DNA from 4 places in the Pseudomonas sp. P39-UII1 genome. Region 3 is predicted to be linked to each of the others. Evidence: predicted binding sites of a transcription regulator. Region 3 holds the regulator's gene; each other region holds the start of a gene.
What was found. The regulator FliA, encoded in region 3, starts transcription of late flagellar genes. The targets are predictions, from matches to a motif close to CTAAAGTTTNNNNNNNNNNNGCCGNTAA.
Positions count from the first base shown of each region.

Region 1: a site for FliA is predicted at 3,124-3,151, ahead of ABEH27_RS22885 (methyl-accepting chemotaxis protein). Genes of this name have one in related genera too.
Region 2: a site for FliA is predicted at 4,942-4,969, ahead of motA (flagellar motor stator protein MotA). Genes of this name have one in related genera too.
Region 4: a site for FliA is predicted at 5,232-5,259, ahead of ABEH27_RS12585 (methyl-accepting chemotaxis protein). Genes of this name have one in related genera too.

Region 1 covers NZ_JBDFPP010000027.1:18,202-25,481, reverse strand. Annotated here, with positions in the region: gene ABEH27_RS22895 (MFS transporter) at 1-155, shown strand, start outside; gene ABEH27_RS22890 (amidohydrolase family protein) at 183-1,016, shown strand; gene ABEH27_RS22885 (methyl-accepting chemotaxis protein) at 1,124-3,043, opposite strand; gene ABEH27_RS22880 (1-acyl-sn-glycerol-3-phosphate acyltransferase) at 3,299-5,176, shown strand; gene sugE (quaternary ammonium compound efflux SMR transporter SugE) at 5,188-5,505, opposite strand; gene ABEH27_RS22870 (bile acid:sodium symporter family protein) at 5,621-6,586, opposite strand; gene rdgC (recombination-associated protein RdgC) at 6,702-7,280, opposite strand, start outside.
Region 2 covers NZ_JBDFPP010000013.1:137,054-144,333, forward strand. Annotated here, with positions in the region: gene ABEH27_RS17705 (trimeric intracellular cation channel family protein) at 1-546, opposite strand, end outside; gene orn (oligoribonuclease) at 638-1,180, opposite strand; gene rsgA (small ribosomal subunit biogenesis GTPase RsgA) at 1,322-2,353, shown strand; gene ABEH27_RS17720 (molecular chaperone Tir) at 2,467-2,946, shown strand; gene motB (flagellar motor protein MotB) at 2,979-4,022, opposite strand; gene motA (flagellar motor stator protein MotA) at 4,026-4,877, opposite strand; gene ABEH27_RS17735 (HDOD domain-containing protein) at 5,008-6,543, shown strand; gene ABEH27_RS17740 (rhodanese-like domain-containing protein) at 6,588-7,280, shown strand, end outside.
Region 3 covers NZ_JBDFPP010000008.1:136,556-143,835, forward strand. Annotated here, with positions in the region: gene flhA (flagellar biosynthesis protein FlhA) at 1-1,464, shown strand, start outside; gene flhF (flagellar biosynthesis protein FlhF) at 1,476-2,783, shown strand; gene fleN (flagellar synthesis regulator FleN) at 2,877-3,710, shown strand; gene fliA (RNA polymerase sigma factor FliA) at 3,707-4,447, shown strand; gene ABEH27_RS13140 (chemotaxis response regulator CheY) at 4,552-4,926, shown strand; gene ABEH27_RS13145 (protein phosphatase CheZ) at 4,945-5,733, shown strand; gene ABEH27_RS13150 (chemotaxis protein CheA) at 5,746-7,280, shown strand, end outside.
Region 4 covers NZ_JBDFPP010000008.1:30,356-37,635, reverse strand. Annotated here, with positions in the region: gene ABEH27_RS12615 (MFS transporter) at 1-107, shown strand, start outside; gene ABEH27_RS12610 (NCS2 family permease) at 330-1,625, shown strand; gene trmA (tRNA (uridine(54)-C5)-methyltransferase TrmA) at 1,622-2,707, shown strand; gene pcaG (protocatechuate 3,4-dioxygenase subunit alpha) at 2,746-3,351, opposite strand; gene pcaH (protocatechuate 3,4-dioxygenase subunit beta) at 3,362-4,081, opposite strand; gene ABEH27_RS12590 (neutral zinc metallopeptidase) at 4,263-5,153, shown strand; gene ABEH27_RS12585 (methyl-accepting chemotaxis protein) at 5,348-7,267, shown strand.

The sequences.
Region 1 (7,280 bases), on a different contig from region 3:
TGAGCGAGTCCATGTCGCTGGGCAGCGCGATCGGCATCGACGCTGGCATCGCTTACGGCGTTGCCATGATCGCCGCACTGTGCCTGCCGGAAACCCGCGGCCGCAACCTTGAGGCCACCCCCGCGCCACACCTGGCCGGCGCTGCCGCCAAGTAACCCTGACCCTTGTCCCGACTGAAAACCATGCCCGACGTTCCAGCTTCATTGATTACCGCCATCGACAGCCATGCCCACGTGTTCAGCCGTGGCCTGAACCTGGCCAGCGAGCGCCGCTACGCGCCGAGTTACGACGCGCCGCTGGGCGATTACCTGGGCCAGTTGCAGGGCCATGGCTTCAGCCATGGCGTGCTGGTGCAGCCCAGTTTCCTGGGCACCGACAACCGTTACCTGCTCAGCGCCCTGCAGACCGTGCCGGGGCAGTTGCGCGGGGTGGTGATGCTGGAGCAGGACGTCGAGCGCGAAACCCTGGAAGAAATGGCCGGCCTTGGGGTCAGGGGCGTGCGCCTGAACCTCATGGGCCAGGCCTTGCCTGATCTGCGTGCCAGGCCATGGCAAACCTTGCTGGAGCGCATCGGCGAGCAGGGCTGGCACCTGGAGCTGCACCGCCAGGTGGCGGATATTCCGGCGCTGGTTCGGGCGCTGGAGCCGTATGGCCTGAACCTCGTCGTCGACCATTTTGGCCGGCCCGACGCACGCCTGGGCTTGGGGCAGCCGGGGTTTGCCGAGCTGCTGACACTGGGTGGCAAGGGCAGGGTCTGGGTCAAGGTGTCCGGCATCTATCGCCTGGAGGGTTCGCCGGAGCAGAACCTGGCGTTTGCGCGCCAGGCGCTGGGGGCCCTTGAGGCGCACTATGGTGCCGAGCGTTTGATGTGGGGCAGTGACTGGCCGCACACCCAGCATGAATCGGCGGTGAGCTTTGCCGCGGTGGTCGAGCAGTTCGAGGCGCTGGGGTGTTCGGCCGAACTGCGTCGGGCGCTGTTGGTGGATACGGCGCGGGGGTTGTTCGGGTTCGAGTGATGCAGCGTCAGTGCTGGCCCTATCGCGGGCAAGCCCGCTCCTACAGGTATCGCGCAGCCTGTAGGAGCGGGCTTGCCCGCGATAGGGCCGTTACTGCCCGCCCACTATCAGAACCGGAACCGGCTGATCATCTGCTGCAACTGCCCACCGAGGCGCGCCAGCTCGACACTGGACGCAGAAGTCTGCTGGCTGGCCTCAGCCGTCTGCTCTGAAATATCCCTCACCGTCACCACGCTGCGGCTGATCTCTTCGGCCACCGCACTTTGCTGCTCCGAGGCTGCAGCAATCTGCTGGTTCATCAGCTGGATCCCCGATACCCGCTGGGTAATCCCCTCCAGCGCCACACCCGCTTCACGCACCAGTGCCACGCTGCTCTCGGTCAGGCTCTGGCTCTGTTCCATCAGCTCGCTCACCGAGCGGGTGCCTTGCTCCAGGCTGCCGATCGCCGACTCGATCTCCAGGGTCGACGCCTGGGTGCGCTGGGCCAGGCTGCGCACTTCATCCGCCACCACGGCAAAGCCCCGGCCTGCCTCACCAGCACGGGCCGCCTCGATCGCGGCATTGAGCGCCAGCAGGTTGGTCTGTTCGGCCACGGCCTTGATCACGTCCATCACCTTGCCGATGCGCTGGCTTTCGCTGCGCAGTGCACCCATGGCTTCGCCGGTGGCGTCCACCTGGCTGGCCAGGCGGCCAATCTGCGCGACGGCGCGGTTGACCACGCTGTCGCCTTCGCGGGCTTCTTCATCCGTGGCACTGGCCGCGAGCGAGGCCTCGCCGGCATTGCGCGCCACCTCGTGCACGGTGGCGGCCATTTCCTGCATGGCGGTGGCCACCTGGTCGGTTTCGACCTTCTGGTTGTTGGCCCCGGCGCTGGTCTGCTCGGTGATCGCCGACAGCTCCTCGGTGGCACTGGCAATCTGCGAAATGCCGTCGCGCACCTGGGCGATCAGCTCGCGCAGGTTGCGGGTCATGCCCTGCAGGGCATTCTGCAACTGGCCGACTTCGTCGCGGCGGCGGCTGGCAGGTTGCTCGCTGAGATCACCGGCAGCCACCTGCTGCATGGCGCGCAAGGCTTGCTGCAGCGGGGTGCTGATCTGCCGGGCGATGACCACGGCGGCGAGGATGCCGATCAACAGCGCCAATACCGTGGTGATGATCTGCAGGTTCCTGGCGAACTGGCTGTCGCTGACCACCGACACCGCCTGGGCATCGAGCAGTTGGCCGATCAGGCCGTTAAGCGTGTCGATGCCTGCAGCCATGGCGGCGCGGTACTCGACCAGTTTGCTGACTTCACCACGAAACGCCTCTACCGCTTCGGCATAAGCGCGCACCTGCTGGTTCATCGTGGTGAATTGCTCGGCGAAGCCGCCATTGAACCGCGCCACCAGGCCGGGCAGGTCGTTCACCGTGGTGGCGATCTGCGCGTTCATCAGCTGTTCGGTGTCAGCGTTGGTGTTACCCGTGTAGCCGCGCACGTGGTAGCGCAGCAGGATCAGGTTTTCGCGGATCTGGTTGATCGCTTCGCTGCGCACAAAGCGCTGCTCGGCGTCGGGCAGGGCGCGGACCTGCTTGCGAATCGCGTCGATGCTGGCGAACGCGTTGCTGGCGAGGGTGCCCATTTCCTTCTGCGCTGCGCGCATCTTCTGGTACGACTGGAAGCTGCGTGCCTGGTCGGCGGCATACCCGTTCAGCGTCTGCTCGGCCTTGTCGACCAGCGCGAGGCTTTGTGGCTTTACCAGCGTCCCGCGCAACTGCGCCAGCGGCGCCTGAAACGCTTGCAGTGCCTGTTGCAACGCCTTGCCTTCGTTTTCCCCGCCGTTGGCCATGGCATGGCGCAGGCGGGCTTCGCGCAGATCACCGAGTGCATCGTTGAGGCGCGAGACGTCGCTGACCACTTCACTGCGCCGCACCAGGCTACCGAGGCCATTCCAACCGATCAGCGACTGGATCAAGGTCAGGCACAGCACCAGGCCGAAACCGAGGAAAAGTTTGTGGGCGATTTTCACGTCGCCGAACCAGGTAAACATATACTGCTGAGCTCCTTTTCTTATGCGTTGGAGGAGACCGTAGGTCCGTTACTTCTGTCAGATATAGTCATCTATATGAATTATCGGCAGATGTAACAAAATCTGTAATCAATTTGGGGGCAATCTGCCATCAGGCCATGCAGGTGTTGGCCCCGGCGGGCACGGCTTGCCAACGCCAGGGTTTCCCGTGCAGATTTGTGGCTTCCTGCGGCCTACGGGCCTCCAATGACTAAAGCCCCTCAGGGAACAAGGACGATGAGTCATTCCTCGCAATTCACCTTGCTCGGCAAACGGCGCTTCCTGCCGTTTTTCATCACCCAGTCACTGGGTGCCTTCAACGACAACCTGTTCAAGCAGTCGCTGATTTTGGCGATCCTGTTCAAGCTCAGCCTTGGCGATGGCGACCGTTCGATCTGGGTCAACCTCTGCGCCTTGCTGTTTATCCTGCCGTTTTTCCTGTTCTCGGCGCTGGGTGGCCAGTTTGGCGAGAAGTTCGCCAAGGACGCGCTGATCCGCGCGATCAAGCTGGCCGAAATCGCCATAATGGCCATCGGCGCGCTGGGCTTTGTCACCAACCACCTGGCGCTGATGCTGGTGGCCCTGTTCGGCATGGGTACCCACTCGGCGTTGTTCGGCCCGGTGAAATACTCGATCCTGCCCCAGGCCCTGCGTGAAGAAGAGCTGGTTGGCGGCAATGGCCTGGTGGAGATGGGTACCTTCCTTGCCATCCTGGCCGGCACCATTGGCGCCGGGGTGATGATGGCCAGCGACAGCTATGCCACGGTGGTGGCGGGCGGGGTGGTCGGCACCGCAGTGCTGGGTTACCTGGCCAGCCGCTGGATCCCCCGCGCCGCAGCGGTATCACCGCAGATGCCGCTGGACTGGAACATCTTCAAGCAGTCCTGGGTGATCCTGCGCATGGGCCTTGGCCAGCCGCCAGCGGTGTCGCGCTCGATAGTCGGCAACTCGTGGTTCTGGTTTGTCGGCGCCATCTACCTGACCCAGATCCCGGCCTACGCCAAGGACTGGCTGCACGGTGACGGCACGGTAGTGACATTGGTGCTGACCCTGTTTTCGGTCGGCATCGCCCTGGGCTCGCTGCTGTGCGAACGCCTCAGTGGGCGCAAGGTCGAGATCGGCCTGGTGCCGTTTGGCTCGTTCGGCCTGACCCTGTTCGGCTTGCTCTGGTGGTGGCATTCCGGCGATGTGCCGGCTGCGGCAGTGCCGCACGACTGGTTGCAGTTGCTAGGCATGGGCCAGGCCTGGTGGATCCTCGTGTCGATCGTCGGGTTGGGGGTGTTCGGCGGCTTTTATATCGTGCCGCTGTATGCGCTGATCCAGGCGCGTACCGCCGAAGACCAGCGGGCGCGCGTGATCGCCGCCAACAACATTCTCAATGCCTTGTTCATGGTGGTGTCGGCGGTCCTTACCATCGTGTTGATGGGCCTCGCCGACTTGAGCATCCCGCAGCTGTTCCTGGTGGTGTCGCTGCTCAATATCCTGGTCAACGCCTATATCTTCAGGATCGTGCCCGAATTCACCATGCGCTTCCTGATCTGGCTGCTCAGCCATTCGATGTACCGCGTGGAGCACCGCGACCTCGAGCGCATCCCGGACGAAGGCGCCGCGCTGCTGGTGTGCAACCATGTGTCGTTCGTCGATGCGCTGCTGCTCGGCGGGGCGATCCGTCGGCCGATCCGTTTCGTCATGTACTACAAGATCTACAACCTGCCGGTGCTCAACTTCGTGTTCCGCACCGCAGGCGCCATTCCGATTGCCGGGCGCAATGAGGACCCTGCCATCTATGAACGCGCGTTCGCCCGCATCGCCCACTACCTGGCGGCGGGGGAGGTGGTGTGCATCTTCCCGGAAGGCAAGCTGACCGGCGATGGCGAGATCGATGTATTCAGGGGCGGTGTCAGCCGCATTCTGGAAGAAACCCCTGTGCCGGTGATCCCGTTGGCGCTGCGGGGGCTGTGGGGGAGTTTCTTCAGCCGTGATCCCGGCAAGGGCTTCTTCAAGCGCTTGTGGTCACGCGTGACCATCGTGGCGGGCGCCGCCATCCCGGTGGAGGCTGCGCAGCCAGAGCTGTTGCGTGAGCAAGTCAGCCGCTTGCGCGGCGACCTGCGCTAAGCGGGGGGTGGTCAGCTGGCGCTGACTTTCAGGCCGATCAGGCCGCAGACGATCAGCGCCACACTGACCAGCCGCACCAGGGCCATGGATTCGCCGAACAGGATGATCCCCGCGATCACTGTGCCCACTGCGCCCACGCCGGTCCAGATGGCATAAGCGGTGCCCAGTGGCAGTTCTTTCATGGCAAGGCCCAGCAGGCCCAGGCTGATGACCATGGCGCCGACGGTGAGCACGGTGGGGAGTGGGCGGGTGAAGCCGTCGGTGTATTTGAGGCCGACAGCCCAGCCAACCTCGAACAGGCCGGCGAAGAACAGGATGATCCAGGACATGAGTATGTCTCCATCGTTTGAATGATGGGGCCGTCCCCGGAATGGTCACGCGGTGCGTCGTGAGGCCGTCCTCACAGTGGGCACCAGAGTGCCCATTTGCAGGTGAGATGGCAAGTCAGTGGCGCACAGGCTCGCCGTTTTCAGCTTCCTGTGAAGGCGCCTCCATGCGCCGGAACCAGGTCGAAAGCAGTGCCCCGGAAATATTGTGCCAAACGCTGAACAGCGCACTTGGCACTGCCGCCAGCGGCGAGAAGTGCGCCGCTGCCAGCGCCGCCCCCAATCCCGAGTTCTGCATCCCCACCTCCAGTGCCAGCGATTTGCGCTGCGCCAGTGGCAGCTTGCAGAACTTGCCGGTGAGGTAGCCCAGCAGGTAACCAAAGCTGTTGTGCAGCACCACCACCGCCATGATCAGCAGCCCCGATTCGGCGATCTTCGCCTGGCTGGCCGCCACCACCGCGCAGACGATCATGACGATGCTCACCACCGACACCAGCGGCAGCACCTGCACTGCCAGCTGCACCCGCGCACCCAGCAGGCGCTGGGCCAGCACGCCGAGCACGATCGGCAGCATCACCAGCTGCAGGATCGACCAGAACATGTCCATGAAGGACACCGGCAGCCAGGCCGAGGCCAGGAACCAGATCAGCGCCGGGGTCAACAGTGGTGCCAGCAGGGTGGTCACCGCAGCGATCGCCACTGCCAGCGCCAGGTCGCCCTTGGACAGCCACACCATCACGTTCGATGCCGTGCCGCTCGGGCAACAGCCGACCAGGATCACGCCCACGGCGATTTCCGCTGGCAGCTGGAACAACTGGCAGAGCAGCCAGGCCATGCCGGGCATGATCACGAAGTGCGCGACCACCCCGAGCGCCACGCGCCAGGGCTGGCGGGCGAGGGCGGCGAAGTCGTCGAGTTTGAGGGTCAGGCCCATGCCGAACATCACCAGGCCCAGCAGCGGCACGATGGCAACCTTGAGCGCGATGAACCATTGCGGTTGCAGGAAGGCCAGGCAGGCGAACACCAGCACCCACAGGGCGAAGGTGTTGCCGACGAAGCGGCTGAAGGCGGCGAGGGCACGCATGGGCAAGTCCTTGTACTTATAGGTGTGATTTTCGATGGACTCTTCGCAGGCTTGCCCGCGAAAGGCCGGTGCTGGCGCAGCATACTTCAAGGCCAGCACCGGTCGATCATCCTGCTCAGACCCCTTGCGGAATCTCTTCCCCACCCAGTGCTTCGAACAGCACCGGCAGGAATTCGGTGAAAGTCATCATCATCAGCAGGAAGCTGGCATCGAACTGCTGCGCGGCTTCATCACCACCATCCTGTTCGGCCTGCTCCTGCAGCAGTTCCTCGAACTTCAGGCGCTTGATGACCATCTTGTCGTCCAGCACGAACGACAGTTTGTCCTGCCAGGCCAGGGCAAGCTGGGTCACCACCTTGCCGGTGCTCAGGTGCAGCTGGATTTCCTCGCCGGTCAGGTCCTGGCGCTTGCAGCGCACGATGCCGCCGTCTTCTGCGGTGTCGCGCAGTTCGCATTCGTCCAGTACATAGAAGCCTTCAGCGGCCTGTTGCGACTTGACCCAGTCGGTCATGGTCGCGACCGGCGCGATTTTCACGGTGGCCGGGCGCACCGGCAGCGAGCCCATCACTTCGCGCAGGGTCGACAGCAGGTCTTCGGCACGCTTGGCGCTGGCCGAGTTGACCAGGATCATGCCCAGGCGCGGGGCGATGGCCGCGAAGATCATCGAGCGGCGGATGAACGCACGCGGCAAGAA
Region 2 (7,280 bases), on a different contig from region 3:
CAGAAACCCGCCAAACAGGGTCAGCAGCATGGCCTGCTCGGCCGGCACCTTGAAGTACACGCACCCCAGGTAGAACCACGCCGCCGCAAACGATACGCTGGCATACAGCTCACGGCGGAACACCAACGGGATGTCGTTACAGAAGATGTCCCGCAGGATCCCGCCGAACACCCCGGTGATCACGCCGCTGATCGACGCCACCAGCATGCCCTGCCCCATCTCCAGCGCAGTCATGCAGCCGATCAGGGTAAACGCCACCAGCCCCAGGGCATCCAGCACCAGGAACAGCGAGCGCAGGCGGCGCATCATGGGTGCGATGAAAATCGTCAACAGCGCAGCGAAGCTGGTCAGCACCAGGTATTCCGGGTGCTTAACCCAGGTCAGCGGGTAGTGCCCGAGCAGCACGTCGCGCACCGAGCCGCCCCCAAGGGCGGTGACGCAGGCAATCAGCACCACGCCAAACCAGTCCATGCCGCGACGGCCGGCAGACAAGGCGCCGGTCATGGCTTCGGCGGTAATGGCGATAAGGTAGAGCATCAACAACATGGCGCGGGTCCGTGCGAGAAAGGCGCGCAGTCTAACCAGTTGCCCCAGGCACCAAAAGAGGGCGCCACGACAATATCTGCGCGCTTTCGGCTCACACCTTGATGAAGTGCTCGCGGTAGTGGCGCAGTTCGGCGATCGACTCGCGGATATCGTCCAGCGCCAGGTGGGTGCTGCCCTTCTTGAAGCTGTCACGCACGTCCGGCGCCCAGCGCGCAGCCAACTCCTTCACGGTGGAGACGTCGAGGTTGCGGTAGTGGAAGTAGTTTTCCAGGTTACGCATGTGGCGATAGAGGAAGCGGCGGTCCTGGCAGATGCTGTTGCCACAGATCGGCGACTTGCCTTTCGGTACCCATTGCTCCAGGAACGCGATGGTCTGCGCTTCGGCCTCGGCCATGCTCACCTGGCTTTCGCGCACACGCTGGGTGAGCCCCGAACCGCCGTGGGTGCGGGTGTTCCACTCGTCCATGCGGGCCAGCACTTCGTCACTGTGGTGAATGGCGATCACCGGCCCCTCGGCCAAGGTGTTCAGTTCGCTGTCGGTGACGATGGTGGCCATCTCGATGATGACGTCGTTGTCCGGGTCCAGGCCGGTCATTTCCAGATCGATCCAGATCAGGTTCTGTGGGTTCTGCATGAAGAGGCTCCTCGTATAGGCCGTCATAGTAGCCTAGCGGCAGAGTGCCGCGCATTCCCGGCGCGAAGGTAACCAGAATGGTCAGCCGCCCACCGTGCTAAACTGCCTGCCGATTTCATTCTGCCCCACCACGGAACATTCATGGCCAAACGCCAGCTCAACCGCCGCCAGAACTGGCGCATCGAAAAGATCCAGAACGAACGCGCCGCGCGCGCCGCCAAACGCGAGCAGCATGCGCTGCAGGAGCTGGAGGGTGGTGACCTGGGGCCCGAACAACTGGGCCTGGTGATCGCGCACTTTGGTGTGCAGGTCGAGGTCGAAGCTCAGGACGGCGACGTTGCAGGCCAGGTGTTCCGCTGCCACCTGCGCGCCAACCTGCCGGCGCTGGTTACCGGCGATCGTGTGGTCTGGCGGGCCGGCAACCAAGGCATCGGCGTGATCGTCGCGCAGATGCCACGCACCACAGAGCTGTGCCGGCCGAACAACCACGGCCAGCTCAAGCCGGTGGCGGCCAACGTCGACCTGATCGTGATCGTCTTCGCACCGGCGCCCGAACCGCACCCGAACCTGATCGACCGCTACCTGGTTGCTGCCGAGCACGCTGGCATTCGCCCGCTGCTGCTGCTGAACAAGGCCGACCTGATCAACGACGAGAATGGCCCGGCCCTGCAGGCGCTGCTCGAGGTCTATCGCGACCTTGGATATCCGCTGCTGGAAGTTTCTGCTCACCACGGTGATGGCATGCAACGCCTGCAACAGATGCTGGACGGCCACATCAGCGTGTTCGTCGGCCAGTCCGGTGTGGGCAAGTCGTCCCTGGTCAATAGTCTGCTGCCTGCCGCCGACACCCGGGTCGGCGACCTGTCCGAATGGTCGGGCCAGGGCACGCACACCACCACCACCGCACGCCTGTACCACTTCCCCAACGGCGGCGACCTGATCGACTCGCCGGGTATCCGCGAATTCGGGCTCGGCCACGTCAGCCGTGATGACGTCGAGGGTGGCTTCATCGAGTTCCGCGACCTGTTCGGCACATGCCGCTTCCGCGACTGCAAGCATGATCGCGAGCCAGGTTGCGCGCTGCTCAAGGCACTGGAAGACGGCCGCATCAAGCAACAGCGCATGAACAGCTACCGCTCGATCATCGCCAGCCTGCCAGAAGACGCCTACTGATCTGTAGGAAACATTACCGGGGCGCGTAGGATCGCTCCGGTTTCACCGTCGTCTATTGCCCCGCCTGCTGCTTTCCCTGATGGTCATTACATCTATCAGGGAGGGCAACCGCGATGCCGGTTTTCATCAGCTACCGCCACGAGCAGCGGCTTGACGCCTTCATCCTCAATGAGCGCCTGCTGCTCGAAGGCATTCCCGCCCAGCTGGTCCTGTTCGACAGCCCAGGGCAGACCAGCGAAGACTTGTATGGCAGCTTCTGCCAACAGATGGGTAATGCGACCCACTGGATCGGCCTGCTCCCAGCCTGCATTGCGGCAGACTGGTGGACGCCCTGGCTGCTGGGCACCGCGGTCATGGCCACCCGGCGCGTGGTCTTCTACCAGGGCGATGGCGGCACGTTACCCGAATGGTTTGGCAAATGGCCGGTGATGCGCGAGCGCGCACATATCGACCTGTTCGTGCGGGCTTATCACGATGAGTGCACGTTCGAGCGGGCGATGGTGTTGCCGACAGGGCGTGGAAGCTGCACCGACAGGGACAATGCAGACTTCTTCCATGCCGACCTGAAGGCCAAGATCCGGCGGGGGTTTTGAATGCATCGGGGCCGCAAAGCGGCCCCGAGCGGTTACTGGTCCTTGGCCTCGTCCATCTTCAAGGTACCGTCCTCGAAGATGTTCAGCTTCTGGCGCAGTTCACGCGGCTGCATCGGTGCATCGCCCGCACCGGGGGCCGCCGAACCCCCTGGGGCAGCAGCACCAGGTGCGCCACCGGCAGGCGGCGCAGCCTGGCTCGGCTGAGCAGCCGGGGCCTCCGGCGTGCCCTGTTCGCCCTCGATGTTGCGCTGGGCCTTCTTGGTCAGGACGATGATATCGATACGGCGGTTGACCGGGTTGAACGGGTTCTTGCGGTCGAACAGCGACGACGAGGCATAACCCACCACCCGCGCCACCTGGTCGTCCGGGTAGCCCCCGGCAACCAGCGCACGGCGCGCAGCGTTGGCGCGGTTGGCCGACAGCTCCCAGTTACCGAACTCACCACTGCCCGAATAGGGTTTGGCGTCGGTATGGCCACTGATGCTGACCTTGTTCGGCACCGCCTTGATGGTGTCGGCCATGGCCAGCAGGATGTCCTCGAAGTACGGCTGCAGGCGAGCACTGCCGATGTCGAACATCGGCCGGTTCTCGGCGTCCATGATCTGGATGCGCAGGCCGTCCTGGGTGATCTCGAACAGAATCTGGTCCTTGAACTTCTGCAGTTGCGGGTTTTCGTCGACCTTGTTCTGCAGCTCCTGCAGCAGCAATTCGAGGCGCTCGCGCTCAACCTGCTCGGCCATGGTCTCGACCTGATCCTTGTTCAGCTGGATGCTGGTATCAGGTTTTTGCTCGGACTGCTGCTCCGGGTTGATGGTCTTCTCCGGGGCGAGCTCTGGCGAGCCACCCAGGTCGATCACATAGGGGGTTCCGCTCTCGGAGAAGCCGATCGGGTCCTTGAAGTAGCCGGCAATGGCGATCTTCTGCTCAGGCGTGGCAGTGGACATCAACCACAGCACCAGGAAGAACGCCATCATCGCCGTGGCGAAGTCGGCGAAGGCGATCTTCCAGGCGCCGCCATGGTGCCCGCCACCGAAGCGCTTGACGCGCTTGATGATTATCGGCTGGTTGTTTTCCATGGCTTAGCGACCGCGAACTGCTTGTTCCAGCTCGGCAAAGCTCGGGCGGTGCTTCGGATACAGCACCTTGCGCCCGAACTCGACGGCCAGCGAAGGCGGCATGCCGGAGGCCGAGGCTACCAGCGAAGCCTTGATCGACTCGTAAAGGTTGATTTCTTCCTTGGCGTCGTGCTCCAGGCACTTGGCCAACGGGCCGAAGAAGCCATACGCCGCAAGAATACCGAAGAAGGTACCGACCAGGGCCGCACCTACGTGCATGCCGATGGCCGCCTGGTCGCCCTCACCCAGCGAAGCCATGGTCACCACGATACCGAGTACTGCCGCGACAATACCGAAACCGGGCATGCCGTCGGCAATGCCCGTGACCGCGTGCGACGGGTGCTCGAGCTCTTCCTTCATGCTCAGCAGTTCCATGTCGAACAGGCCTTCGAGCTCGTGGGGCGCCATGTTGCCGGTGGACATGATGCGCAGGTAATCGCAGATGAATGCGGTCATGCGCTCATCGCCCAGCACGGCAGGGTATTTAGCGAAGATCGGGCTGGCCGCAGCGTCTTCGATATCGCTCTCGATCGCCATCATGCCTTCACGACGGCTTTTGTTGAGGATCTCGTAAACCAGGCCCAGTACTTCGAGGTAGAAGGTATGGGTGAAGCGCGAGCCGAACATCTTCATCGACTTCTTGATTACATGCATAGTCATGTAACCAGGGTTGGCCTGCATGAAAGCGCCAAAGGCTGCACCGCCGATGATCAGCACTTCAAACGGCTGAATCAGTGCCGCGATCTTGCCGTGGGAGAGCACATATCCGCCGAGCACGCTCGCGAATACGACGATGATGCCGATAATTTTAGCCATAGGTTCAAAGCACTTGCTGTCGTGGTCAGGGTGAGGGACGGGAGCTTTAAAACTCTTCTTCTACTTATCGGCAGATCTGCGCCAGACTATAGCCACTCAATGCGAAAAGCCAGTTCGGACTGATGTCAAAATGCCAATGGAATCCAAGGTGCCCACTCAGAATCCGCGTACGCTAGAGGCCTGGGTAAAGCTGCTCGACGGTATTCGCGTACCGGTGCCGAAGCAGAGTTACGACCGGGTCATGAGCGCCATCAACGATAGCCGCCGCTCACTGCGGGACATCGCCGAACTGATGCAGGACAGCCCAGCACTGGTGCTGTCGGTGATGCGCGAGGCCAATCACCCGGCCAATGCCAGCCAGGCCGAACCCGCCGAAAGCCTGGAAATCGCCCTCAATCGCCTGGGCCTGGCGCGCACCCGCGAACTGCTTACCCGCTTGCCAGCCCTGCCGGACCACGATATCCCGCCGGTGCTGCGCCAGTTCCTGTTGATCAGCCAGCACGCTTCGCAGCAGGCCAGCGGCCTGTTCGCCAGCCGCCTGGCGCGGCTGTGGCAGGAAATTCACTGGGGCAGCCTGCTGTTCCTGTCGCCGTTGTGGCCGATGGCGCTGGCCTATCCGAAGCTGCTCGACGCCTGGGAGCTGCGTGTCATCCACAAGGGCGAAGAGGCCGCAGAGGTGGAGCTGGAACTGTTCGGCGTGCGCATCATGGCGCTGTGCCAAGCCATGGCCGAACACTGGCGCCTGTCGCAATGGGTCACCCAGGGCTACCGCCTGTTGCTGGAAGAACGTGAACAGCTGGGCCAGATCCTCAGCATCGCCCGTGACGGTGACCTGCTGAGCCAGCAGCACCGCCTGGACGAAGCCCCCGCCCTGAGCCGCTGGTTCAACCAGCCAGCCAATACCGTGCTGCTGGCCAACAACCTGGCCCTGGCGGCCCAGGTGGGCTGGGACAACCCGCACCTGCTGCGCTGGCAACTGCTCACCGCGCTGTACCTGCAGACCTCGCTGGAGGACGTGCAACAGCAGGTCCACCAGCAGGCTGCCGCCAGTGCCCGACGCCACGCCAGGCACGCCCTGTTCCACCCCGCCGAAGCCTTGATCTGGCCCTGGCACCAGCGCCGCCCGCACCCCGACATGATCACCCCACCACCACCCTCCAGCGAGGCGCTGGGCCAGTGGCGCAAGCTGTGCCAGGAACTGCTGGCCAAGCCCAGCCCCTTTACCAATACCGTGCACCTGGCTACCCAGGCCCGCGAGGCGTTGCTGGCCTGTGGCATGCAGCGCATCATGCTGCTGACGCTGGACAGGGCCAACGACGCCCTGCGCGTACAGCAAACCGCCGGCCTGCCCAAGGAAGCCGAAGCCATCGCCTTGCCCATCCCGCAGAACAAGCTGCTGCAGAAGCTGGTAGGCCAAGCCGCGCAATTGCGCCTGACGCCAGAAAACCATGCCCAACTTTCGGCCTTGATGCCGGCCCCGCTGCGCGCTTTCTTCCGCAGCGAACACCTGCTGTTGCGCTCAATGGCAGTAGGTGACCAGGTGCTGATGCTGGCGGTGGCCGACCAGGGCGGCAAGCCGCTGGCCGATGTCAGCGTGCAAGCGTTTGGCAAAACCGCGCAATGTATCGAGCGTGCGCTCGCTGTGTTTGCCAACCGCAATGCCTGACCCTTGCGCTACAATCGCACCTCTTTCCACACTGGAGACCGTGGATGACTGATTTTGCCGGACTGCCGCTGGTGATCGAGCCTGCGGACCTGCTGCCGCGCCTGGGTTCGCCCCAGCTGATCCTGGTCGACCTGAGCAGCGCCAACCGCTATGTCAGCGGGCATATTGCGGGCGCGCGCTTCGTCGAGGGCAAACGCACCCAGCTGGGCCTGCCTCCAGCGCCTGGGCTGCTGCCGGCGCTGGCTGACCTGGAAAAACTGTTCAGCGAGCTCGGTCACCGCGACGACGCCGTCTACGTAGTCTACGACGATGAAGGCGGCGGCTGGGCCGGGCGCTTCATCTGGATGCTCGATGTCATCGGTCACCCGCACTACCACTACCTCAATGGCGGTATCCAGGCCTGGCCGGCAGACAAGCTGGTGACCGAAGTACCAGCGCCAGCCAATACGCCTGTGCGCTTGCACCTGCACGGCGAGCCGACCGCCACCCGCGAATACCTGCAAAGCCGCCTGGGCGCCGACGACCTGGTGATCTGGGATGCCCGTGGCCCACAGGAATTCAACGGTGAAAAAGTCCTGGCCGCCAAAGGCGGGCATATTCCCGGCGCGATCAACTTCGAGTGGACCGCTGGCATGGACCTCAACGACCACCTGCGCATCCGCCAGGACATCCAGCAAGTCCTCCTGCAACTGGGCATCACCCCCGACAAGGAAGTGATCACCCATTGCCAGTCACAC
Region 3 (7,280 bases):
GGCATGCTCATCGGCATGCTGCAGCACAATATGTCGTTCAGCGATGCGGGCAAGGTCTATGCCCTGCTGACCATCGGTGACGGTTTGGTGGCGCAATTGCCATCACTGCTGCTGTCTACCGCCGCTGCAATCATGGTCACCCGTGCTTCGGGCTCCGAAGACATGGGCAAGCTGATCAACCGGCAGATGTTCGACTCGCCCAAGGCGCTGGCGGTGTCCGCGGGGCTGATGATCGTCATGGGGCTGGTGCCGGGCATGCCGCACGTCGCCTTCCTCAGCCTCGGCCTGCTGGCTGGTGGTGGCGCCTACCTGGTGTGGAAGAAGCAGCAGAAGGCCAAGGCCGACGCGCTGCAGGAAGCGCAGCGCCAGCAGGACCTGCTGCCCTCGCCACAGCGCGCGATGGACACCAAGGAGCTGGGCTGGGACGACGTGACGCCGATCGACATGATCGGCCTGGAAGTCGGCTACCGCCTGATCCCGCTGGTCGACCGCAACCAGGGTGGCCAACTGCTGGCGCGGATCAAAGGGGTGCGCAAGAAGCTCTCCCAGGACCTGGGCTTCCTCATGCCCACCGTGCACATTCGGGACAACCTCGACCTGCAGCCCAGCGCCTACCGCCTGACGCTGATGGGCGTGATCCTGGCTGAGGCCGAGATCTACCCGGACCGGGAGCTGGCGATCAACCCAGGCCAGGTGTTTGGCACCCTCAACGGCATCGCTGCACGTGACCCGGCGTTCGGCCTGGAAGCGGTGTGGATCGACATCGGTCAGCGTGCCCAGGCGCAGTCGCTGGGCTATACCGTGGTCGATGCCAGCACTGTGGTCGCCACGCACCTCAACCAGATCCTGCAGAAGCACTGTCACGAGCTGATCGGCCACGAAGAGGTTCAGCAATTGCTGCAGGTGCTGTCCAAGGCATCGCCTAAACTTGCTGAAGAGCTGGTGCCGGGTGTCATTTCCTTGTCGGGGCTGCTCAAGGTCCTGCAAGCGTTGCTTGCCGAGCAAGTGCCGGTGCGCGACATCCGCAGCATTGCCGAGGCTATCGCTAACAATGCCGGCAAGAGTCAAGATACCGCCGCGCTGGTGGCGGCAGTGCGCGTCGGATTGTGTCGCGCCATCGTGCAAAGCATTGTCGGCGTTGAGTCCGAGCTGCCTGTGATCACCCTTGAGCCAAGGTTGGAACAGATTTTGCTCAATAGTCTGCAAAGGGCCGGGCAAGGTCAGGAAGACGGTGTTCTTCTTGAACCGAGCATGGCCGAAAAGCTGCAGCGTTCGCTGATCGAAGCCGCCCAGCGCCAGGAGATGCAAGGCCAACCGGCCATCCTCCTGGTCGCAGGCCCGATCCGCGCCATGCTGTCGCGCTTCGGTCGCCTGGCTGTACCGAATTTGCATGTTCTGGCGTATCAGGAAATACCGGATAACAAGCAAGTCACCATCGTTGCCACCGTGGGCCCCAACGGCTGAGGTAGTGGGTTATGCAAGTTAAGCGTTTTTTCGCCGCCGATATGCGTCAGGCCATGAAGCTGGTTCGTGATGAGCTGGGCTCCGACGCCGCCATCATCGGTAACCGCCGCATCGCCGGCGGTGTCGAGCTGACGGCCGCGCTGGACTACAAGCTGTCCGCCCTGGCCCCGCGCGTGCCCAACCCCGAGCTCGAACAAGAGCTGCGCAAGACCCAGACTCGCATCGCCACTGCCCAGGCCGAACTGGACAACCGCAGCGAGGCCAGTGAAGGCGACCGCCAATTGTTTGCCGGGCAATCGCTGACCGCCTCGGAGCCATTGATCGAGCCGCACGTGGAGGCGCCGGCCGCTGCTGCTGCCGCTGCCCCGGCCCCGGTCGACCCGCGCCTGTTCGACGCCATGCGCTCTGAACTGTCGGGCCTGCGCGAACTGCTCGAAGTGCAGCTCGGCTCACTGGCCTGGAACCAGCTGCAAGGCAGCAAGCCGGCACAGGCCAACCTCTGGCGCCGGCTGCAGCGCATCGGCCTGTCCGGGCCGATTGCCCGCGAACTGCTCGAGCTCACCGCCGAGATCGAAGAGCCGCGCCAGGCCTGGCGCATGTTGCTGGCGCACCTTGCACGGATGATCGAAGTGCCCGAGATCGAGCCGATCGAAGAGGGTGGTGTGATCGCCATGGTCGGCCCCGCCGGCATGGGCAAGACCACCACACTGGCCAAGCTGGCGGCGCGTTATGTGCTCAAGTATGGCCCGCAGAACCTGGCCCTGGTGAGCATGGACAGCTTCCGCATCGGCGCGCAGGAACAGCTCAAGACCCTGGGCCGCATCCTCAATGTGCCGGTGACCTATGTCGACCCGGGCCAGTCGCTGGCCCAGGCGCTCGAGCCGCTGCTGCGCAAGCGCGTGGTGCTGATCGATACCGCAGGCCTTCAGGCCAGCGACCCGGCCCTGCGCATGCAACTGGAAAGCCTGGCCAGCCGAGGCATTGCCTCGAAGAACTACCTCGTGCTGGCCACCACCAGCCAGAAACAGGTGCTGACCGCGGCCTACCACAGCTACAAACGCTGCGGCCTGGCCGGTTGCATCCTGAGTAAACTTGATGAAACGGCAAGCCTCGGCGATGTGCTGAGCCTGGCCATCAGTCATGAACTGCCCGTGGCCTATCTCACCGATGGCCCGCGCATTCCTGACGACCTTCACCTGCCGCGGGCGCACCAGTTGGTGACGCGGGCGGTGAATGTGCAGTTGCAGGACGAGCCCAGCGAAGAGGCCATGGCCGATATGTTCGCTGATCTCTATCACAACCCACGACGAGCGGGTTGATGATGAAGCGTTTGCAAAATACCTACACCAAGGGGGCTGCAGTAATCCCCCTCGTGTGGCTTGGGTCCAAGCGAGACAAGGTAAACAACGAACATGGGTAGCATGCATCCCGTACAGGTGATCGCCGTAACCGGTGGTAAAGGTGGCGTCGGCAAGACTAACGTTTCAGTGAACCTGTCCCTGGCGCTGGCTGAGCTCGGCCGCCGGGTCATGCTGCTGGACGCTGACCTGGGCCTGGCCAATGTCGACGTGTTGCTGGGCCTGACCCCGAAACGCACCCTGGCCGATGTCATCGAAGGGCGCTGCGAGCTTCGCGATGTGCTGTTGCAGGGGCCGGGCGGTGTGCGCATCGTGCCGGCCGCCTCCGGCACCCAGAGCATGGTGCACCTGGCCCCGGCCCAGCATGCCGGGCTGATCCAGGCATTCAGCGAAGTCGGCGACAACCTTGATGTGCTGGTGATCGACACCGCGGCAGGCATTGGCGATTCGGTGGTCAGCTTCGTCCGCGCGGCGCAGGAAGTGCTGCTGGTGGTGTGTGACGAGCCGACCTCGATCACCGACGCCTACGCGTTGATCAAACTGCTCAACCGCGACTATGGAATGAACCGTTTCCGCGTGCTGGCCAACATGGCGCAAAGCCCGCAGGAAGGGCGCAACCTGTTCGCCAAGTTGACCAAGGTCACCGACCGTTTCCTTGACGTCGCCCTGCAGTATGTCGGCGCCGTGCCGTACGACGAGTGCGTGCGCAAGGCGGTGCAGAAGCAGCGGGCAGTCTATGAGGCGTTCCCGCGTTCCAAGTGCGCGCTGGCCTTCAAGGCGATTGCGCAGAAGGTCGATAGCTGGCCATTGCCGGCCAACCCGCGCGGGCACCTGGAGTTCTTCGTCGAGCGCCTGGTGCAACCCACCAGTGCAGGGCCAGTGCTATGAGTGCGAGCGGTTTCAAGATGTACAGCAAGGCGTCCAAGGACGCCCAGTACGAACTGATCGAACGCTACGCCCCGCTGGTCAAGCGCATTGCCTATCACCTGCTGGCGCGTTTGCCGGCCAACGTGCAGGTCGAAGACCTGATCCAGGCCGGCATGATCGGTTTGCTGGAAGTCGCCAACAAGTACGACGCCAGCAAGGGCGCCAGCTTCGAGACCTACGCCGGTATCCGCATCCGCGGGGCGATGCTCGATGAGGTGCGCAAGGGTGATTGGGCACCGCGTTCGGTGCACCGCAACACCCGCATGGTCAGCGACGCGATGCGCGCCGTGGAATCCAGAACCGGCCGCGACGCTAAAGATCATGAAGTTGCTGCCGAACTCCAGTTGAGTCTCGATGATTACTACGGGATTTTGAACGATACCTTGGGTAGCCGCCTGTTCAGTTTCGACGACCTGTTGCAGGACGGCGAGCATGAAGGGTTGCACGAGGACGGCGCCAGTGGCCAGGTCGAGCCGTCGCGCGACCTGGAAGACGAGCGCTTCCAGGCTGCCCTGACCGATGCCATCGCCAACCTGCCCGAGCGGGAGCGGCTGGTCCTGGCGCTGTACTACGACGAAGAGCTGAACCTCAAGGAAATCGGTGAGGTCCTGGGCGTCAGCGAGTCGCGTGTCAGCCAGCTGCACAGCCAGTGCGCCGCGCGCCTGCGCAGCCGCCTGGGGGAATGGCGGGCGCGCTGAGCCCGGGGTCGTTGCAGTCGTTTTCACGTTGTACCGAATTGATTGAATGCGCGCTCGGGGCCGAGCGCGTTTGAGACTGCTTGGAGGTCTAATTGAACAAAGACATGAAAATCCTCATCGTTGACGACTTTTCGACGATGCGGCGGATCATCAAGAACCTGCTGCGTGATCTGGGCTTCACCAATACCGACGAAGCCGATGACGGCACCACGGCGCTGCCGATGCTGCAGGCCGGGCATTACGACTTCCTGGTGACCGACTGGAACATGCCTGGCATGTCCGGCATCGACCTGCTGCGCAAGGTGCGCGCGGACGAGCGCCTGAAGGCCATGCCAGTGCTGATGGTGACTGCCGAAGCCAAGCGCGACCAGATCATCGAAGCGGCCCAGGCCGGGGTGAATGGTTACGTGGTCAAGCCGTTCACCGCTCAGGTGCTCAAAGAAAAGATCGAGAAGATCTTCGAACGCGTCAACGGCTGAGTCCGGTCAGGGGGCGCCATGGAATCAACACAAACGTCTTTGGGGGAGTTCGAATCGACCCTGAAGAAGCATGCCCAGGAGTTGGTCGAAAGCCTGGAGCGGGGACGGTTCGGCGAGGCGGTGCAGCTGATTCATCAGCTCAACCAGACCCGCGACCGTGGCCTGTACCAGGAAGTCGGCAAGCTGACCCGCGAGCTGCACAGCGCGATCGTCAGCTTCCAGATCGACCCGCACATGCCGCAGGCCGAGGAAGTTTCGCAGATTACCGACGCCACCGAGCGTTTGTCCTATGTGGTCAAGCTCACCGAAGGGGCTGCCAACCGCACCATGGACCTGGTGGAGGAAAGCACGCCTGTGCTGGGAGACCTGGCCGTTGAGGCGCAGAGCCTGAGCGTCGACTGGCAGCGCTTCATGCGCCGCGAGGTCGCCGCGCCGGAATTCCGTGAGCTGGTCAAACGCGTCGACAGTTTCCTGACGCACAGCGCCGAAGGTAACCGCAAGGTCGCTGGCCACCTTAATGACATTCTGCTCGCCCAGGACTATCAGGACCTGACCGGGCAGGTGATCAAGCGCGTGACTGCGCTGGTGACCGAAGTCGAAAGCAATCTGCTCAAGCTCGTGCTGATGGCCAGTCAGGTCGACCGTTTTGCCGGTATCGAACATGACCACCAACAGCTGCGTGCTGAAAAAGATCAAGAAAAATATCCGGCTCGGGGTGAAGGTCCGCAGATTCATGCCGATAAGCGTGAAGACGTCGTGTCCGGTCAGGACGATGTCGATGATCTGCTGTCCAGCCTGGGTTTTTAAGGAGCACCTTTGATGAGCTTCGGCGCCGATGAAGAAATCCTTCAGGATTTCCTGGTAGAAGCCGGCGAAATACTTGAGCAACTGTCCGAGCAACTGGTCGAGCTGGAAAGCCGGCCCGACGATGCCGACCTGCTCAATGCCATTTTTCGCGGTTTCCACACTGTAAAAGGGGGCGCCGGCTTCCTCCAGCTCAACGAGCTGGTGGAGTGCTGCCATATCGCCGAGAACGTATTCGACATCCTGCGCAAGGGTGAGCGCCGGGTTGACGCTGAACTGATGGACGTGGTGCTCGAAGCACTGGACACGGTCAACAGCATGTTCGGCCAGGTGCGCGAACGCAGCGAAGTGACCCCGGCCACGCCCGAGTTGCTGGCAGCCCTGGCGCGGCTCGCTGAGCCGGGCAGTGCCCAGGCCGCTGCGCCGGTGGTGGAGGCTGCACCTGTGCAGGCGGAGCCTGCCGCCGAGGCGGATATTACCGATACCGAATTCGAACAGCTGCTCGACTCGCTTGACGCCGTCAAGGCCGAAGCCGCCGCTGCCGAACAGCAGCTGCAGGGCGAAACCCTGACCGGCGCCGGCGATGAGATCACCGACGCCGAGTTCGAATCGCTGCTCGACCAATTGCATGGCAAAGGCCAGTTCTCGCCCGAGGTCGTCGCCAGCGAGCCGGTGGTGGTCACTGCCAGCGCCCCGGCAAGTGACGAGATCACCGACGAAGAATTCGAGTCGCTGCTCGACCAGCTGCATGGCAAAGGCACGTTCCAGGCCGATGCGTTGCCGGCCGCCAGCGCAGCGGTGGCAAGCGATGCGCCGGCGGCTGCCAGCAGCGAAGAAATCAGCGAGCACGAGTTCGAAGCGCTGCTCGATCAGTTGCACGGCAAAGGCAAGTTCTCCGGCGACACCGTCGCCGCCGAGGCGCCAGCTGCCGTTGTTGCCCCCGTGGCTGCCAAGCCGCACAGCCAGCCCGTGGCCAAACCGGCACCTGCCGCTGCAGCCAAGCCCGCCGCACCCGCCCGTGCCCCGGCACCGGCGGCCGAGAAGCATGCGGTCAGCGAAGCGGAAACCACGGTACGCGTCGACACCGCGCGCCTGGACGAGATCATGAACATGGTCGGCGAACTGGTGCTGGTGCGTAACCGCCTGGTGCGCCTGGGCCTGAACAGCGGCGACGAGGCCATGTCCAAGGCCGTGTCGAACCTCGACGTGGTCACTGCCGACCTGCAGACCGCGGTGATGAAAACCCGCATGCAGCCGATCAAGAAAGTCTTCGGCCGCTTCCCGCGCCTGGTTCGTGACCTGGCTCGCCAGCTCAAGAAAGAGATCAACCTGGAGCTGGTCGGCGAAGAAACCGACCTGGACAAAAACCTGGTCGAGGCCCTGGCCGACCCGCTGGTGCACCTGGTGCGCAACGCGGTCGACCACGGCATCGAAATGCCTGACGAGCGTGAAGCCTCGGGCAAGGCGCGCACGGGCCGTGTGGTGCTGTCGGCCGAGCAGGAAGGCGATCACATCCTGTTGTCGATCTCGGACGACGGCAAGGGCATGGA
Region 4 (7,280 bases), 110 kb from region 3:
CGGTGCCGGCGGTGGTGATGGGCGGGGTGGGCACACTGGTGGTGACGGGGGTGTGGATAAAAATGTTCCCGACGCTGGCCAAGCGGGACCGGTTGCATAACGGTTGATCAGTTGCCTGTGCCGCCCTCTTCGCGGGACATGCCCGGCCCCACAGGGCCGGTACCGGCTATGCAAACCCATTCCCCAACGGCCATAGGCCCCCGCCAAGCATGCTGGTATGATGCGCGGCTTTTTTCCTCCCCACACAAAACCACGGCAACCGGTACGGTCTGTGCTTTGCTGATGGGGTCGATACATTCATGGCGCCGGGGGCGCCTTGGGGAGCGGGCATGCTGGAAAGGCTGTTTCAACTAAGAGCACACAACACCAACGTGCGCACCGAGATTCTCGCGGGCGTCACCACCTTCCTGGCCATGGCCTACATCCTGTTCGTCAACCCGAGCATTCTCGGCGAAACCGGCATGGACAAGGGTGCGATCTTCGTCGCCACCTGCCTGGCCGCGGCCATCGGCTCGGCCACCATGGGCCTGATCGCCAACTACCCGATCGCCTTGGCGCCGGGCATGGGCCTGAACGCGTTCTTCACCTACACCGTGGTCCTGCACATGGGCCACACCTGGCAAGTGGCGCTGGGTGCGGTGTTCCTGTCGGCGGTGATGTTCTTCCTGTTGTCGATCTTCCGTATCCGCGAATGGATCGTGAACAGCATCCCGCTGCCACTGCGCTCGGCCATCGCGGCCGGTATTGGCCTGTTCCTGGCGCTGATCGCCCTGCATAACGCGGGCATCGTCGTCGATAACCCAGCTACCTTGGTGGGCATGGGCGACCTCAAGCAGCCTTCGGTGATCCTCGCCACACTGGGCTTCTTCCTGATCGTCGGCCTCGAGTCGCTGAAAGTGCGCGGCGCGGTGCTGATCGGCATCCTGGCCGTCACCGTCGCGTCAATCGCCATGGGCGTCACGCCGTTCGGCGGCATCGTGTCGATGCCGCCTTCGCTGGCACCGACCTTCTTGCAGCTGGACATCGCCGGTGCCCTCGATGTGGGCCTGATCAGCGTGATCTTCGCCTTCCTCTTCGTCGACTTGTTCGACAACTCCGGCACCCTGATCGCCGTGGCCAAGCGCGCCGGCCTGATGGGCAAGGACGGCCACATGCCGAAGATGGGCCGCGCCCTGATCGCCGACAGCACGGCAGCCATGGCCGGTTCGCTGCTGGGCACCTCGACTACCACCAGCTACATCGAGTCGGCGGCGGGCGTGAGCGCCGGTGGCCGCACCGGCCTGACCGCCATCGTGGTTGCCGTGCTGTTCCTGCTGGCGCTGTTCTTCGCCCCGCTGGCCGGTAGCGTACCGGCCTTCGCCACCGCCCCGGCGCTGCTGTTCGTCGCCGTGCTGATGGCCTCGGGCCTGGCGGAAATAAACTGGGACGACGTCACCGAAGCTGCGCCCGTGGTGGTCACCGCCCTGGCGATGCCGCTGACCTACTCGATCGCCAACGGCATCGCTTTCGGCTTCATCTCCTGGACTGCCATCAAGCTGATCTCGGGCCGCCACCGCGACCTGAACCCGGCACTGGTGATCCTTTCCATTCTGTTCGTCATCAAGCTGGGCTGGTTCAACGCATGAGTGCTGCATTCGACCCTAGCGCCTACGACGCGCAACTGCAGGGCAAAGTCGCCCGCCTGCGCGAGCTGTTGGCCCCGTTCGGCGCGCCGGAGCCTGCCGTCTTCGACTCGCCGCGCGAGCACTACCGGTTGCGCGCCGAGTTCCGCCTGTGGCGCGAGGACGGCCAGCGCCACTATGCGATGTTCGCCCCGGGCGAGAAGCACAAGGCCATCCTGATCGACGATTTCCCCATTGCCAGCCAGCGCATCAACGCCCTGATGCCGCGCTTGAAGGCGGCCTGGCAGGCCAGTGAGGAACTCAGCAATCGCTTGTTCCAGGTGGAGTTCCTGACCACGCTGGCCGGCGATGCGATGGTCACGATGTGCTACCACCGCCCGCTCGACGAAGCCTGGGAAGTGGCCGCGCGGGAGCTGGCTGAAGCGCTGGGTGTGAGCCTGATTGGCCGGTCCAAAGGCAAACGCCTGGTGATTGGCCGTGACTATGCCGTGGAGAAACTCGAGGTCGCCGGCCGTGTGTTCAGCTATCGTCAGCCGGAAGGTGCGTTCACCCAGCCTAACGGCGCGGTAAACCAGAAGATGTTGAGCTGGGCATTCGAGGCCATCGGCGATCGCGATGACGACTTGCTGGAGCTGTATTGCGGCAACGGCAACTTCACCCTGCCGCTGGCCACACGGGTGCGCCAGGTGCTGGCCACCGAGATCAGCAAGACTTCGGTCAATGCCGCGCTGAGCAACCTTGACGAGAACGCTGTGGATAACGTGCGGCTGGTGCGGTTGTCGGCAGAAGAGCTGACCCAGGCGCTGAATGACGTGCGCCCGTTCCGCCGGCTGGAAGGGATCGACCTGAAAAGCTACGCGTTCGGTACTGTGTTCGTCGACCCGCCACGCGCGGGCATGGACCCGGATACCTGCGAGCTGACCCGGCGTTTCGAGCGGATTCTGTACATTTCGTGCAACCCGGAAACGCTGGCGGCGAACATCGAGCAGTTGCAGGACACGCACCGCATCGAGCGTTGTGCGTTGTTTGACCAGTTCCCTTATACCCACCATATGGAAAGTGGGGTTTTGCTGGTTCGGCGTTGATTGGCTGAAACTGGGGCCGCAACGCGGCCCCAATACACTCAGAAGTCGAAGAACACCGTCTCCCCTTCCCCCTGAATACGGATATCGAAACGATAGGCCGTCTTCCCATCCACTTCGCAACGCTTGGCAACCAGGGTTTCGCGGCGCTGCGGCTGCTCGATCAGGTTGAGCACCGGGCATTTGGCGTTGGCTTCGGCCTCATCATCGAAATACAGCCGCGTGTGCAGGTGGATGTTGATGCCACGGGCAAACAGGCTGATGTTGATGTGCGGCGCCATCGGCACACCGGCCGCATTCTTCACCACACCAGGCTTCACAGTCTGCACGGTCCATTCACCGGCATCGAAGGTGGTGGCGGTGCGGCCGAAGCTGTTGAAGGCGTTTTCCAGGTTGTATTCATCCTGGTACTGGCCAGCGGCGTCCGCCTGCCACAGCTCCAGGAACGAATCGCGCACCAGGTGGCCGTTGCCGTCATACACCTGGCCGATCAGCAGAATGTGTTCACCCTGTGCCTCAGGCTTGGCCAGGCAGTTCCAGATTTCCTGGTCGCGGGTCGGGTTGCCGGCCGCTTCCAGGGCCAGGCCGATGTGCACGTAAGGGCCGGCGGTCTGCGAAGGGGTTTCCGGCAGCAGTTCGATTGGCATGGCGGGGTCCTCAGCAGTTTTCGAAGTGGGTCTTGCGCTGGCCGCGCAGCACGATGTCAAAGCGGTACGCCAGGCAGTCCATGGGGTTGGCGTGGCTCATGTCGAGCTTGGCAATCAGCTGCTGCACCGCTTCAGGGTTGGCGATCGACTTGACGATCGGGCACATCGGGATCAGCGGGTCGCCTTCGAAATACAGCTGGGTGATCAGCTTGGTGGCGATCGACGGGCCACTCACACCCACGTGAATGTGCGCCGGGCGCCAGTCGTTGGGGCCGTTGCGCCATGGGTACGGGCCGGGCTTGATGGTGCGGAAGCTGTAGCAGCCGTCGCGGTCGGTCAGGCAACGGCCGACACCGCCGAAGTTCGGGTCCAGCGGTGCCAGGTAGCGGTCGTTCTTGTGGCGATAGCGGCCACCAGCGTTGGCCTGCCAGATCTCCACCAAGGTGTTGGCCACCGGCTTGCCGTACTGGTCTACGACACGGCCGGCAACGATGATGCGCTCACCGATCGGCAGGCCACCGTTGTTGAAGTTCAGCAGCAGGTCGTGGTCATGGGCGCCGAAGCCCAGGTGGGTGAAATCCGGGCCGGTGGTTTCGCTGATCGACTGCGGAATGCTCACCAGTGCCTGGCGCGGCGAGCGGGCAATGGAAGTCTTGTAGTCGGGCGTCAGGGCCTTGGGGTGCCAGTTGCGATCACGGATCACGAAGCGGCTATTGTCCTGGGCGGGCATGCCGTTTTCCTCTCTTGGAATTATGAAAATTCCCCTATGGGGACTTGCAGTTTCAGATAACTCGCGCGGGATGAATATTGAAATCAGTGGTCAGATACATAACCGTATGGTTATGCATTAGTACCTTTGGCTGGGGTGAACTAATCTTTGTCTTCATGTTTCACGGTCGGGAGCACAACTCATGGAATGGCGAAAAGGCCGGCGCAGCGACAATGTGGTGGATGCCCGTGGCGAGGGCGGCGGCGGCGGCGGTATGCGCTTTGGCGGCGGCAAGGGGCTGGGGCTTGGGGCAATCCTGCTGATCGTCGGCATCGGTTGGCTCACCGGCCAGGACCCGCTGCAGATACTCGGCCAGCTCACCGGGCAGATGGAACAGCAGCAACAGCAGGCGCCCAGCGGCGCGGGCAACAAGGCGCCGGCGGCGAACGACGAGCAGGCGCAATTCGTCGCGTCGATCCTCGGCGACACCGAAGACACCTGGAAGGCCCTGTTCTCCCAGGCGGGCAAACAGTACCGCGACCCCAAACTGGTGCTGTTCAGCGGCCAAGTGAATTCCGCCTGCGGTTTTGCCTCCGCGGCGGTGGGGCCGTTCTACTGCCCGGCGGACCAACGGGTCTACCTGGACATGTCATTCTTCCGCGAAATGGAAACCCGCTTCGCCGCTGCAGGTGACTTCGCCCAGGCCTACGTGATAGCCCATGAGATCGGCCACCATGTGCAGACCTTGCTCGGTGTGTCGGCCAAGGTCGATGCCGCGCGGCGCAACGGCCAGCGCCTGGAAGGCGACAATGGCCTGCTGGTGCGCCAGGAGTTGCAGGCCGACTGCCTGGCCGGTGTCTGGGCCTATCAGGCGCAGCAACGCTTGAACTGGCTGGAGCCGGGGGATGTCGAGGAAGCACTGAATGCGGCCAACGCGATTGGTGATGACCGGTTGCAGCAAAAGGGCCAGGGGCGCGTCGTGCCGGACTCGTTTACCCATGGCACTTCGGCGCAGCGGGTACGCTGGTTCAAGGCCGGGTTTGCGCAGGGGGATGTGAACAGCTGCGATACGTTCAGTGCGCGCAGCCTGTGAAATGTTCGCGGGCTCGCCCGCGAATAGCCCGATAAAAAGCAAACGTTTTCATGCAGTTACAAAACAGCTGAAAAAGCGTTTCAGCTTCGCTGCCAAGTGCCGATAACCCCTGCACGATTCAGCGGGCATCCAGAACAACAACGCCTTGCGATCGAAAAATGATCAAGTGAGCGAAATTTTTCTGGAGAGCGTGCATGAACAGCTGGTTCGCCAACATCAGCGTCAACCTCAAACTCGGCCTGGGCTTCGGCCTGGTGCTGGTCCTTACCGGCCTGCTGGCCCTGACCGGCTGGACCAGCCTGGGCAGCCTGATCGACCGCAGCAACTGGATGGGTGATATCGGCCAGCTCAACAAAGACCTGACCGACCTGCGCGTAGCGCGCCTGCAGTACATGATCGCCAACGGCGATGATGCCGCCGCTGCCAACACCCAGGCCAAGCTGGATGCGTTCAGCAAGCAGCAGGAATACCTGGTCGGCACCTTCAAGAGCCCGGAAAACGTCAAGCTGCTCAAAGAGCTTGGCCAGACCATCAGCGAGTACAAGGTCTCGCTGAACAAGATGCGCGCGGGCTACAAGAGCTCGCTGGCCGCCCGTGAAGCGATGAACGTGTCGGCCGCGCAGGCCGACGCTGCCATGGAAACCCTTAGCCAGGACGTCATGGCCCGCCCCGAGGCCGACAGCGTGCGCCTGGCGCAATACCAGTTGATCAGCAAAACCCGCCAGCAACTGCTGCAAGTGCGTGTGGACGTGCGCGGCTACATCGCCGAAAACACCGCGGCCAACGAACAGGCGGCGCTGCGCCAGCTGGAATCGGCACTGGTGCAAATCGACACCCTCAAGCGCCAGCTGCCAGCCGAAGCCACGCGCGTGCAACAGTTCGAACAGTCGGTTCAGGCCTACCGTGAGGCAGTGCGCCAGTTCCGCGATGCGGTCGCAACCATCACCACCTCCCGCGCAGAAATGACCGTTCAGGGCGCCGACATCGTCAAGCGCAGCGACGCCTTGTACAAGATCCAGATCGAGCGCCGCGACATCGAAAGCAGCCAGGCCCGCAGCCTGCAGACCATCGCCACGTTGCTGGCGCTGCTGGCCGGTGTACTGGCGGCAGTCATCATCACCCGCCAGATCACCCGCCCTCTGCAGGAGACCCTGCAAGCCGTGGAGCGCATCGCCGGCGGCGACCTCACCCACGACATGCGGGTTACCCGCCGCGACGAAATCGGCGTGCTGCAACAAGGCATCGCACGCATGGGCACCACCCTGCGTGAGCTGATCAGCGGTATCCGTGACGGCGTCACGCAGATCGCCAGCGCCGCCGAAGAGCTGTCGGCCGTCACCGAGCAGACCAGTGCGGGGGCCAACAGCCAGAAGGTCGAAACCGACCAGGTGGCTACCGCCATGCACGAAATGGCCGCGACCGTTCAGGAGGTGGCGCGCAATGCAGAGCAGGCCTCGCATGCTGCAACCGGTGCCGACGATGAAGCGCGCGCGGGTGATCGCGTGGTCGGTGAGGCGATCAGCCAGATCGAACGCCTGGCCGAAGAAGTGCACCGTTCCACCGAAGCCATGAACCTGCTGCAACAGGAAAGCCAGAAGATCGGCAGCGTGATGGACGTGATCAAGTCGGTGGCCGAACAGACCAACCTGCTGGCGCTGAACGCCGCGATCGAAGCCGCCCGCGCCGGCGAAGCTGGCCGTGGTTTTGCCGTGGTCGCCGACGAAGTGCGCGGCCTGGCCCAGCGTACGCAGAAGTCCACCGAAGAGATCGAAGAGCTGGTCGCCGGCCTGCAGCATGGCACCCAGCAGGTGGCCAACGCCATGCAAGGCAGCCGTACTCTGACCGACAGCAGCGTCGAGCTGGCGCGCAAGGCCGGGGCTTCGCTGGAGAACATCACCAGCACGGTGTCGAGCATCCAGTCGATGAACCAGCAGATTGCTGCGGCGGCCGAGCAGCAGAGTGCGGTGGCTGAAGAGATCAGCCGGAGCATTCTGAATGTGCGGGATGTGTCGGAGCAGACGGCGGCGGCCAGTGACGAGACGGCGGCGTCGAGCGTCGAGCTGGCGCGCCTGGGTGGGCACTTGCAGATGTTGGTCAGCCAGTTCCGGGTGTGACTACAGGCTTGGG